DNA from 3 places in the Kitasatospora sp. NPDC029367 genome. Region 1 is predicted to be linked to each of the others. Evidence: riboswitches for the same ligand, from Rfam matches in the RefSeq annotation. Region 1 holds a riboswitch; each other region holds the start of a gene.
The links. Region 1 has a riboswitch for cyclic di-AMP ahead of ACZ4W5_RS02155 (transglycosylase family protein). Riboswitches for the same ligand answer to the same signal wherever they lie in the genome.

Region 1 (3,663 bases):
GTGATGGTGACCTGGGCCATGTGACTCCTCCTCGGGTGCAGAGCAGCAGCATGCCCCGTGGGCCGGGGTTTGACCATGCGGAATCCGGGCCTGCGGGTACGCCGGAGCCCCGGGAGGAGCGGGTGCGCTCTCCCCGGGGCTTCGGCGTCAGCCGTTGGCGGCCGCTCGGTTCGCGGTCGCTCAGACCCGGCCGGCGAAGTCCGGGGCCCAGTTGGCGATGGTCTGGAGGCGGACGCCCGAGCTCGGGTTGGCGGCCTCGACGTACTGGCCGTTGCCGATGTAGATGGCGACGTGGTAGACGCCGGAGTCCTGGCCGTTGTTGGACCAGAACAGCAGGTCGCCCGGCTGCAGGCTGTCCAGCGAGACGTGGGTGCTGGCGGCGGCCTGGTCGGCAGCGACGCGCGGGATGTTGATGCCCGCGGCGCGCAGCGCGGCCTGGGTCAGGCCGGAGCAGTCCCAGCCGCCGTTGCCGGTGCCGCCGTAGACGTACGCCTGGCCGATCTTCGACTGGGCGAAGGAGACCGCGGCGGCCATGCTGCCGGTGGCGGCCGGGGCCGCGGCCGGGGTCTGCGCCTGGGCGGCCGGCTTCGACGCGGGCTTGGCGGCGGACGGCTTGCTCTGGGCGGTCGGCTTGGCGTTCACGGCACCGCCGTTCGAGGCCTGGCCGGCCTTCTGCGAGCGGTCGAACCAGGTGAAGTCCGAGCCGGACTTGGCGGCGGACTGGTCGTCCTGGGCCGAGGCGCCGTCACCGAAGGTCAGCTGCTCGCCCGGGTAGATGGTGTCCGGGCCCTCGGTCAGGGTGCTGCGGTTGAGGTCGTACAGCCGCTGCCAGCCGCCCTGGATGTTGTGCTTGTCGGCGATCGAGGACAGCCAGTCGCCGTCGACGACGGTGTAGCTGCCGGCCTGGGCCTGCGCCTGGCGCTTCTGGGCCCAGGTGCTGTTGGCGGACTGGGCGGAGGCGGCCGCGGAGTCGCCGGAGGCCTGGGCCTGGTCCTGCGCGGGGGCGGCGGGCTTGGCGGGCTTCGCGGCGGGCTTGCTCGGGGTGGCCGGCTTGGCGGCGGGCTTGGCGGCGGTGGAGCCGGCCGAGGTGTCGACGGCGGCTGCGGCGCCGCCCTGGGTCAGACCGGCCTGGACGGAGCAGACCGGCCAGGCGCCGGGGCCCTGCGAGGCGAGGACCTTCTCGGCGACGGCGATCTGCTGGTCCTTGGTGGCCTGGTTGGCCTGCGGGGCGTAGGCGGTGCCGCCGAAGGCGGCCCAGGTGCTGGAGGTGAACTGGAGGCCGCCGTAGAAGCCGTTACCGGTGTTGATGCTCCAGTTGCCGCCGCTCTCGCACTGGGCGACCTTGTCCCAGGTGGCGACGGAGGCGGCGTTCGCGGTGCCGGTGGTGAGGCAGGGGACGGTGAGGCCGACGCCGGCGACGCCGAGGGCGGCGATCACGCGACGGGTGCGGCTGGACAGGCGGTTGCCGTTGGAAGGCAGCATGAAGACGCGGTCCTCTCCCACGCCTGCGAGGTGAGCTGTCGGATTCGGGCTGGAGTTGCCCGGCCGCGCTGTGGGCGCGGCTTCACCCCTAGCCCTGGACGGTTCCGGAGAACGGTCCGGGGCGACTTACCTGTGGTTCCCCCGCTCCTGCCGTGATGCGTTTTCGCGCTGCCAGGACATCCGACGGCAGGACTCGGCGTCGCGGATGAACTGGGTCCGTGTGGTCACGAACGGGGAGCACGTTAAGCAGACTTAAGTGAGATCTGCAAATACCTGTGATGCGCATCACGGTTTAGCGGGAAACGCCGCACGGCCCGTAATTCATGATCGTAAATGATCGTTTTCCGGCAATATCGCAGCGGATTCTGATAACTGGCTCCGCCTCAGGAAAGAGGTGACGGAGCGTTGGAGCGCAAAGGGCGCACGCTCGGGGTACGGGGGGGAGCGGCCGTGAATCGCGCGCCGGGGAACGTGCTCACCACCCGTCGGATATTCATCGACAAATGAACCGGAAACGGACATTGCGTCGCATTGTCGGCCCAGCTCACCAGTGGGGTGAATCGGAGCACGTCGAAAGGGCCCGGAACGAAGTCGTTCCGGGCCCTTTCGACGGTATGGGCGGTACGGGCCGTGCGGGTTCCGCCGGTGGCGGCCGACGGGCGTTCAGCGGGTCGTGCTAGCCCTCCAGGGGCCCTTCGGCGGCCGCGTGGGCCCGCCGGGAACCCTCGGCCCCGACGGTGGCCGCGGCCTCCGCCTCGGCCTCGGCGAGCTCCTCCGCCGTCGGCACCGGCAGGGCGGCCAGGTAGGTGGAGGCGATCAGCTGGCCGACCGTCGGATAGGCGCCCAGCGGCGCGGCCGACGGGCAGCCGGTCTCCTCGGCGGCCGCGGCGAGCAGCTCCGAGTCCGCCTCCGGACCGATCACGAGCGGGGCCAGGGCCGGACGCTCGGAGCCGGTCTCCTTGAGGTGGCCGACGGCGGCGGCGACCGAGCCGGGCACGTCCAGCGCGGCGGCGACGACCGGGACGGCCAGTCGGGCGGCCAGCAGCACGCCGGTGATCCCGGCCGCGGCGGCCGCGTCCTCGCCGCCGACGGTGGTCAGGACCACGCCGTCCGCGGCGGTCGCGATGGCGAACAGCCGGGCCCGGTCGGCCCGCGCCAGCCCGGCCTCGGACAGCCGGACGTGGACGGCCTCGGCCAGCAGCGGGTGCGGGCCCAGCGCGTCGGTGACAGTCGCGCCGTACTCGGCGGCGACGGCGTGAAGCCCGGTCAGGAAGTCGTGCGGGCCCGGGACCAGCGGCACCACGACGGGCGTCGGCAGTCCGGCCTCGGCGGCCGCCGCCAGCAGCTCCGCGACGGTGTGCTCCTGCGGCTCCGCGGCCCCGGCGTCGGTGGCCGGGAGGTAGCCGACCGCGGCCTGGACGCCGGCGTGCTCGCTGCGGACGATCGAGAGCAGCTCCGCGACGACCGAGCGGGACTCGGGCCCCGCGGTCGCGGGTACGGCGAGCACCAGGGCCGGCGAGCCGGTGCGGATCTCGGGGCGCTCGGGGCGGCGGTGGCGCCCCCGCGCACGGGAGCCTGGAGTGCGGACGGGCAGTGGCGCGCCCGGGATGGCTGCGGTGCTCATGCCGGAGATCGTAGGACATCTGCCCGTCAGGCCTGCAGTCGGCTGCCGTACGGGTTTCGGGTGGTCACGGTGCGGGGGTCGTGTTCATGCCGCTCCGGTCCGGGGCGATTGCCTACAATCCGGACATTCCTCGCCCAAGCCCCGTACGGAGCCCCTCAGTTGCCCTGACGTATCCGGTGGGGCGGCGCGTTGCACCGGTCTGGCGTGAGATGTCTCACAGTCGCCGGGCGACCTGACGGAGGGTCACGGCGGGGCGACTCCCGGCATTCGAAGATCAACATTCAGCGGGGAACCGCTCACGGCCGGTTATGGACGGACCGTCGATTCAATCGCCTATGTCCGTTTACGTACCGTCAGGAGAAGGGTCCGTGAAGAGTTCGCGGCGACCGTCGAAAAGCCTCGTGCACCTGCAATGTCCCGTGCTGATGCACGTGCACTGCGGCTATCATCGCGTCAAGTGAGGCGTTGTGCCGGGCCGGTACGGGGCCGGTCCGTTCGTTCGGCGGGTGCCGGGGCGCCGCGCTGGACGACAACTCCGGAGCTCTTCGGGAGACTTC
Region 2 (3,663 bases), 200 kb from region 1:
CCGCAGCCGAACGTCTCCGTGCTGCTGGCCGGCACCAAGAAGGGCGACGGCAACTACAAGCAGGACACCGAGGCGTTCATCGACGCCGCGAAGAGCCCGATGAAGGTCTCCTACAGCATGCTCGAGAACGGCGGCCACAACTTCGAGACCTGGAGCGCCCTGCTGCCGTCCTCACTGGAGTGGCTGTCCCAGCACCTCAAGGTCCCGAACCAGCCGGGCCACCCGGGCCAGACCGTCTGACGGCGCCGCCCGCGGAACGCGCAGGACACGCAGAACACACGGAACAGGGCAGAACACACACGGAACACACCGCCCCCCGGAAGCCGCGGCTCCCGGGGGGGCGGTCCGTTTCGGCGCCGGTCAGGCGACCCGCTCCAGCGTTCCGGTGTGCAACTGGCCGACCCGGCCGCCCTCGCCCTCGAAGGTCCAGAAGGCCCGTACGGTCAGCGCGTTGAGGTCCATCACGTGGCTGACGGTGATCCCGCTCTGTTCCGTCCAGCTGACGAAGTAGATCTCCGGTGCGACCTCGGCGACGTGCAGCCGCACGTCCTCCCACTGGCCCGCCGACTCACCGAGGCCCTCCCAGCGCAGCCGGGTGCCGTCGGCCGAGTAGGAGTTGCGGAAGGCCGCGCCGTTGTCGGCCCGGAAGACGTAGGTGCGGCCGGCGAAGGCGGGCAGGGGCGCGGGCGCGGTCATGGTGGGGCGGAACCTCTTCTCCGGAACGGGGGACGGGTCGTACGGCTCTGGTCGGTGCTCTTGTGCACCGTGGAAAATCCCAGGGCTCCAATTTATCCGACCGGGCGGATACGGGTGGCTCCACGCCACGGCTGTCACGGTGGCGGTCACGGTACAGTCCGCCACCGTCGTACCGCGTACCGTGTGCGGCCGGCATCCCGGGCGGGCCGGACGGGGGGACCGGGCGGCGTCGACTCCGGTGATCAACTCGGCCACCACGCAGCGTCGTTGATCGACACCACTGTGAGCTGTGCGACAACCGGCTTGATCAGGTTGTCCGTCCACGGACGGCCTGCCTAGCCTGCAGTCGTCGTCCGCCGTCGCGGACCCCGCCGCCGGGACGCCGAGTCCCGTCCACCCGCCGGCGAGTACCCGAGCACCACAGCGGACGGGAGCGGGGGAACCAAGGTCAGCGCCCGGCCCGTACGCACCAGCGTGCGGGTCGCGGCTAGGGGTGAAGCCGCTCCACAGGCGGCCGGGCAACTGCAGCCCGAATCCGACAGCTCACCTCGCAGGCGTCGCAGAGGATCCCCATGCACCAGCCTGCCCGGCGCCGTCGCGCGCCCCGCCACGCCCGTCCGTCCCACCGCGGCCGCAACGCCGCCCTCGCCACGACCGGGGCGCTCGCCATCACCGGCGCCGGCCTGCTCGGCCTGCCGTCCGTCTCCGGCGCCCAGGCCGCCACCGGCCCGACCGTCACCCAGGACCGGCTCGCCCCCGCCACCATGGTCGCCGGCAAGGCCGGCACCGCCTCGCTGGCCCTGCACTCCTCGTCCTGCTTCACCGCCAAGACCGTCGGCGTCGGCGTCCGTGACGCGCGCGGCACCAACCTGGACTTCCCGGGCAACGCGAGCAACGTGCAGATCTGCCCCGGCGGATTCAACTACACCAGCGCCGCCCGCACCCTGGCCGCCGGGACGTACACCCAGTTCGGCTTCTGGCAGGACCTCGGCGGCGCGTGGCACAACCTGCCCTCGCAGCAGCTGGTGGTCTCGGCCACGGGTACGCCCACGCCGGCCCCGTCCCCGACGGCGACCCCCACCGCGACCCCCACGGCGACCCCCACCGCGAAGCCGACCGCGACCCCCACCGCGACCCCGACCCCGACCAGCACCCCGACCGCCACGGCCACCCCGACGACCTCGGCGCCGTCCTCCCCGATCGCGGGCAAGTCGCTGACCTGGTCCGACGAGTTCAACGGCCCGATCAACTGGGGCCAGCGCTGGGTCGGTGACAAGAGCACCTCGTACAAGTACGGGAACCACAACCCGGACGACAACAAGCTCGACTGGCTGAACAAGAACAACGTCACCGTCGGGAACGGCGTCGCCACGTTCACCGCCGCCCCGGGCGGCCCCACCCTGGAGAACGGCAAGCAGTCCTGGAACACCGGCTTCCTGACCACCGAGGGCTCCGCCGAGGGCTTCCAGGTCAAGACCGGCGACTACGCCGAGACCCGGGTCAAGCTGCCCGCCGGCACCGGCGCCTGGCCCGCCCTGTGGACCTGGAAGAACGGCAACGGGGAGATCGACTCCTTCGAGTACCACCCCGACAACCCGAACCTGCTGGAGCTGACCAACCACGTCAACCCCGGCAACCCCGACTACTACACCGATGCGAGCGCCGTCGCCGCCGACCAGTGGGTGACCATCGGCACCTACTACGGCGCCAACTCGGTGGACTGGTACGTCAACGGCGTCAAGGTGTTCTCGGACGGCAAGGGTGTCGGGGCCAACTTCTCGGCGTACCTGATCCTCAACCTCTCGGTGAGCGCCGGCAAGTACCACCCGGCGCCGCAGGGGAACGCCCCGATCACCATGGCCGCCGACTACGTCCGCGTCTACCGGTGACCGCGTCTGCCGGTGACCACGTCTGCCGGTGACCACGTCTACCGGTAACCACCTGTACCGGTGACCACGTGTACCGGTGACCACGTGTACCGGTAACCACGAGCCCGCCCCACCGGTCACCGGGATCCGGCAGCCGCTCGCCGGCGGCCGGTGACCGGTGGGGCGATCCGGCCGTCAGCCCTCGGTCGTCTCGACGACCCGGATGTCGAACGGCTCCCGGTGGCGGATGCCCCCCGGGTCGTCCGCGCTGCGCACCTCGACCGAGCCGCCCGCCAGGACCCCGGGCGGCAGATCGGGGGAGAGCAGGACCGGGACGAGGGCGGTCGCGCTGCGTCCCTCCTTCAGCCCGGGGCCGAAGACGCAGCGCACCTGCCTGCCGCGTGCGACGACCTCACAGTCCGTGGGGTAGAACGGGGGGTCCGCGGTCACCCCGTTCGGGAGGGTGACCGTCACCGTGAACGGGGACGCGGTGGTGTCCGGGCCCGCGTTGGCGACGAAGGCGTGGATGGTGGTGGTGCCGCCGGGCGACGCCGGGTCCGGGTCGATCCGGACCACCTCCAGGTGCGATGTGGACGGCTTGGCGACCACGGCCGGCAGTGTGGACGCCTCGGGCGCACCCGGCGCGACGACCCCCAGGTCCGGGCGTGGCACCGGGTGCCGCACCGCCCAGGACGGGCCGGCGGCCAGTGCGGCTGCCGCGCAGCCCGCCGTCACCGCCGCGCCCCATCCGATCCGGCCGCCCCATCCGGCCCGGCCGACCCGTCCGATCCGGCCGAATCCCGTGCGCCCCGCGCCGCCCCGTGCTCCGTGCTGTGCCACGCCGTTCACCCTGTTCCCGTGCTCCGGCGGCCCGCGCCGTCGCGGGCCGCGTCCGCCCCAGGGTGTCCGAGCCGCCGACGCGGCGGCGCCGCAACTCGCCCACCGCCACTCGAACGGCGGGGCGCCGTCACCGGCCCGATCGCTCTTGTCGAGGACGCCTGTTGACTGATCGTCAGGGTGCCAGGACCTGCCCGAGCCGGGCCGCGATCTGGTGCATCACCGGTACCAGTGCGGACGCTCCCGCCTGTTCCTCCAGTGC
Region 3 (3,663 bases), on a different contig from region 1:
GCGGGCGCACGACGCCGGGGTGGACGTGGACGCGGCGCTGCGCTCGGCCGCGCGCGGCTACCGGGAGGCGGTGCGCGCGGCCGAGGGGCTCAAGCCGGAGTAGTGGGGGCGGCTCAGGCCGCCGTGGCGGTGCGCTCCGAGGCGGACCGCTGCGGCGGGACGAGCTCGCCGATCGCCTCGCCGATCAGGACGACCAGCTCGGCGAGGCGCTCCAGGTCGAGGTGGGCGGGCAGGTCGGCGAGGGAGACGATCCGCTCGCCCTTCGGGCCCGCCACGCAGAAGAGGTCGATCGGACCGAAGTGCTTCTCGGCGGTGTCGACCAGGGCGGCGACGTCGCTGGGCCGGCGGACGTCGCCGGAGACGCCGACCACGGGGCAGCCCGGCCGGTCGAGTTCGGCGGCGAGGTCCTCGGCGACGCCGACGTGGGTGTCGGCGATCAGCATCCCGGCGGCATCGGCCGCGGCGAACCGGCGGGCGAGGTCGGCCCCCGAACCGCCCGCGAGTACCGCGATGACGACGACTGCTCCGCTGACCGTCATTGGTCCAGCTCCTCCCTGCGGGCGGCACCGCACCGGCGCCCGCGCGTACTTCGGAGGATCGTAGGCACGTCCTGACCCTCCGCAACAGGGATTACCCCGCAGGTGACCAGGCTCACGCCTGCCGCCCGGCCAAGAGCTGGCCAAGGCCTGTCCACCCGGCGTCCACGAGCCGTCCACGGAGTGTCGGCGCCCCGCTCACGCGCCGGTCACGGACGGTTCGCGCCGCGGTGACCTCCGGCCGGTCGCGGGGGCACGTCCGCCGGTGGTCCGGGCCCGTCCGGTCCAGCGGTTACGGTCGACCCATGCCAGCTCAGCCCGAGGGCGCCCAGCCCGCCGCCCAGCCCGACCCGCAGCTCTTCACCTGGGAGTTCGCCGCCGACCCGTACCCCGCCTACGCCTGGCTGCGCGAGCACGCGCCGGTGCACCGCACCAAGCTGCCGAGCGGGGTGGAGGCCTGGCTGGTGACGCGCTACGCGGACGCCCGGCAGGCGCTCGCGGACAGCCGGCTGTCGAAGAACCCGGCGCACCACAGCGAGCAGGCGCACCGCACCGGCCGGGTGGGCATCCCGGGGGAGCGGCAGGCGGACCTGATGACCCACCTGCTGAACATCGACCCGCCGGACCACACCCGGCTGCGCCGCCTGGTGGCGAAGGCGTTCACCCCGCGCCGGGTGGCCGAGTTCGAGCCGCGGGTCCAGCAGCTGACCGACCGGCTGATCGACGGCTTCGCGCAGCGCGGTTCGGCGGACCTGATCCACGAGTTCGCGTTCCCGCTCCCCATCTACGCGATCTGCGACATGCTGGGCGTGCCGGCCGAGGACCAGGACGACTTCCGCGACTGGGCCGGAATGATGCTGCGCCACACCAAGCCGGGCCAGGCGGGCGGCCAACGCGGTGGTGTGGGGCGGGCGGTGAAGCGGATGCGGGCGTACCTGCTGGAGCTGATCCACCGCAAGCGGGCGGACCTCGGGGACGACCTGATCTCCGGCCTGATCCGGGCGAGCGACCACGGCGAGCACCTGACCGAGAACGAGGCCGCCGCGATGGCCTTCATCCTCCTCTTCGCCGGGTTCGAGACGACGGTGAACCTGATCGGCAACGGCACGTACGCGCTGCTGCGCAATCCCGGCCAGCGGGCCCTGCTGCAGGAGTCGGTGGCCCGCGGCGAGACCGCGCTGCTGGAGACCGGGATCGAGGAACTCCTGCGCTACGACGGGCCGGTGGAGCTGGCGACCTGGCGGTTCGCGACCCGTCCGCTGACCATCGGCGGGGTGGAGATCCCGGTCGGGGATCCGGTGCTGGTGGTGCTGGCGGCGGCGGACCGCGATCCGGCCAGGTTCTCGGACGAGAACACCCTCGACCTGGCCCGGAGCGACAACCCCCACCTGGGGTTCGGGCACGGCATCCACTACTGCATCGGCGCCCCGCTGGCCCGGCTGGAGGGGCGGTCCGCGCTGGCCACACTGCTTTCCCGGCTGCCCGATCTGCGACTGGCCGAAAGCCCGGAGAATCTGCGCTGGCGGGGTGGCCTGATCATGCGTGGATTGCGCGAACTTCCGGTCGAATTCAGTCCGGAGCTCAGGTCGCCGCACGGCCTTCCTGAGCCGGCGACACGCTGACGAGGCATCCGGAACCGGCCACCAACGGCGGTATGAACGCCCATCAAACCGGACAAAGACCCGCCGTTGGTAGGCGATCGAACACGGGCCGTAATTCTGGTGTGATGTCGGTGATATGAGCTTGTGATTCGTCTGAGGATCTGTCTAGTCTCCGTGGAGTTCGCAGCTGCGGACCTCGTGCGCGGGACGCCGAATCCTGCCCGCCGCGTCACGGGAAACCGACCAGAACCCTGGGCAGGGGCGGGGGAACCAGGTTTGTTGCCGTTCCTCCACGGCTCGGGGTGAAGCCGCCCGCGCGGAATCGATTCCGCAGACGGCGGCCGGGCCACCTCCCGGTCCGAACCCGACAGCTCACCTCGCAGGCGTGCGGAGAGGGACCTTCATGCTGTTCGTTGGAACTGGCCGTCATCGTCGTCGCACCCAGGCCGAGAAGGCCATCGCCGTCGCAGGTGTGGCCGGCGTCGGACTCGCACTGCCGCTCCTCACCGCCACCGGTGCCTCCGCCGCCCCGGCCTCCGTCTGGGACTCCGTCGCCCAGTGCGAGAGCGGCGGCAACTGGAGCATCAACACCGGCAACGGCTTCTCCGGCGGCCTCCAGTTCACCCCCAGCACCTGGAAGGCGTACGGCGGCACCGCGTACGCGGCGCAGGCCAACCAGGCCAGCAAGGCGCAGCAGATCGCGGTCGCCGAGAAGGTCCTCGCCTCGCAGGGCCCCGGCGCCTGGCCGGTCTGCTCCAAGAAGGCCGGCCTGAGCAAGGGCGGCGCCCCGGCCGAGGTGGACACCTCCTCGGACGTCAAGCCGCAGAAGCAGCAGGCCCAGCAGCAGGCGCCCAAGCAGCAGGCCCCCAAGGCCGCCGCGAAGCCCGCCCAGTCGAAGCCGGTCCAGCAGTACGCGCCGAAGCACGCCGCGCCGAAGCAGGCCGAGAAGCCCGCCGACCCGTCGGCGCAGCAGTACGCCCCCAAGCACGCCGCCCCGCGGGCCGCCCAGGCCCCGGCCGCCACGACCGGCCACGACTACACCGTCCGGGACGGCGACACCCTGTCGGGCATCGCCACCGCCCAGGGCGTGTCCGGTGGCTGGCAGGCGCTGTACGACGGCAACCGCGGCACGGTCGGCGGCAACCCGGACCTGATCGTGCCCGGCCAGGTCCTGCACCTGGGCTGAGCCGGACCGCTTCCACGGCGGACGACACGCTGGACAGGTAGGGGGCCGCGCCCGGCGGCCCCCTACGTCCGTGTCCGCCCGCCCCGGTGGGACGCGCCGGGACGAGCAGGTGAACTACCGGTGGGTAGCCGGGCCACACGGTGAGACGCAGCCCAGGCCGACGTGGCCCCGGGAGCCCGGGCGGTTAGGCTCTGGTCGTAACGACTCCGCAATCGTCCGGCCGACGGCACCACCCGCAGCCGGACCCTGCTTCCGCAAGGAGATGCTTCGTGCCGTCCATCGATGTCGTCGTAGCCCGTGAAATCCTCGACTCCCGCGGCAACCCCACGGTCGAGGTCGA

Region 2: another riboswitch for cyclic di-AMP. It lies ahead of ACZ4W5_RS01315 (glycoside hydrolase family 16 protein); the one in region 1 lies ahead of ACZ4W5_RS02155 (transglycosylase family protein).
Region 3: another riboswitch for cyclic di-AMP. It lies ahead of ACZ4W5_RS27425 (transglycosylase family protein); the one in region 1 lies ahead of ACZ4W5_RS02155 (transglycosylase family protein).

The regions. Positions count from the first base shown of each region.
Region 1 covers NZ_JBVHYH010000001.1:480,482-484,144, forward strand. Annotated here, with positions in the region: gene ACZ4W5_RS02150 (hypothetical protein) at 1-20, opposite strand, end outside; gene ACZ4W5_RS02155 (transglycosylase family protein) at 181-1,482, opposite strand; cyclic di-AMP (ydaO/yuaA leader) riboswitch at 1,490-1,652, opposite strand; gene ACZ4W5_RS02160 (sirohydrochlorin chelatase family protein) at 2,159-3,106, opposite strand.
Region 2 covers NZ_JBVHYH010000001.1:279,249-282,911, forward strand. Annotated here, with positions in the region: gene ACZ4W5_RS01305 (alpha/beta hydrolase) at 1-240, shown strand, start outside; gene ACZ4W5_RS01310 (phenolic acid decarboxylase) at 361-696, opposite strand; cyclic di-AMP (ydaO/yuaA leader) riboswitch at 1,103-1,268, shown strand; gene ACZ4W5_RS01315 (glycoside hydrolase family 16 protein) at 1,269-2,585, shown strand; gene ACZ4W5_RS01320 (hypothetical protein) at 2,760-3,404, opposite strand; gene ACZ4W5_RS01325 (IclR family transcriptional regulator) at 3,577-3,663, opposite strand, start outside.
Region 3 covers NZ_JBVHYH010000060.1:5,572-9,234, reverse strand. Annotated here, with positions in the region: gene ACZ4W5_RS27440 (nucleoside triphosphate pyrophosphohydrolase) at 1-103, shown strand, start outside; gene ACZ4W5_RS27435 (SDR family NAD(P)-dependent oxidoreductase) at 114-539, opposite strand; gene ACZ4W5_RS27430 (cytochrome P450 family protein) at 842-2,158, shown strand; cyclic di-AMP (ydaO/yuaA leader) riboswitch at 2,369-2,539, shown strand; gene ACZ4W5_RS27425 (transglycosylase family protein) at 2,541-3,323, shown strand; gene eno (phosphopyruvate hydratase) at 3,593-3,663, shown strand, end outside.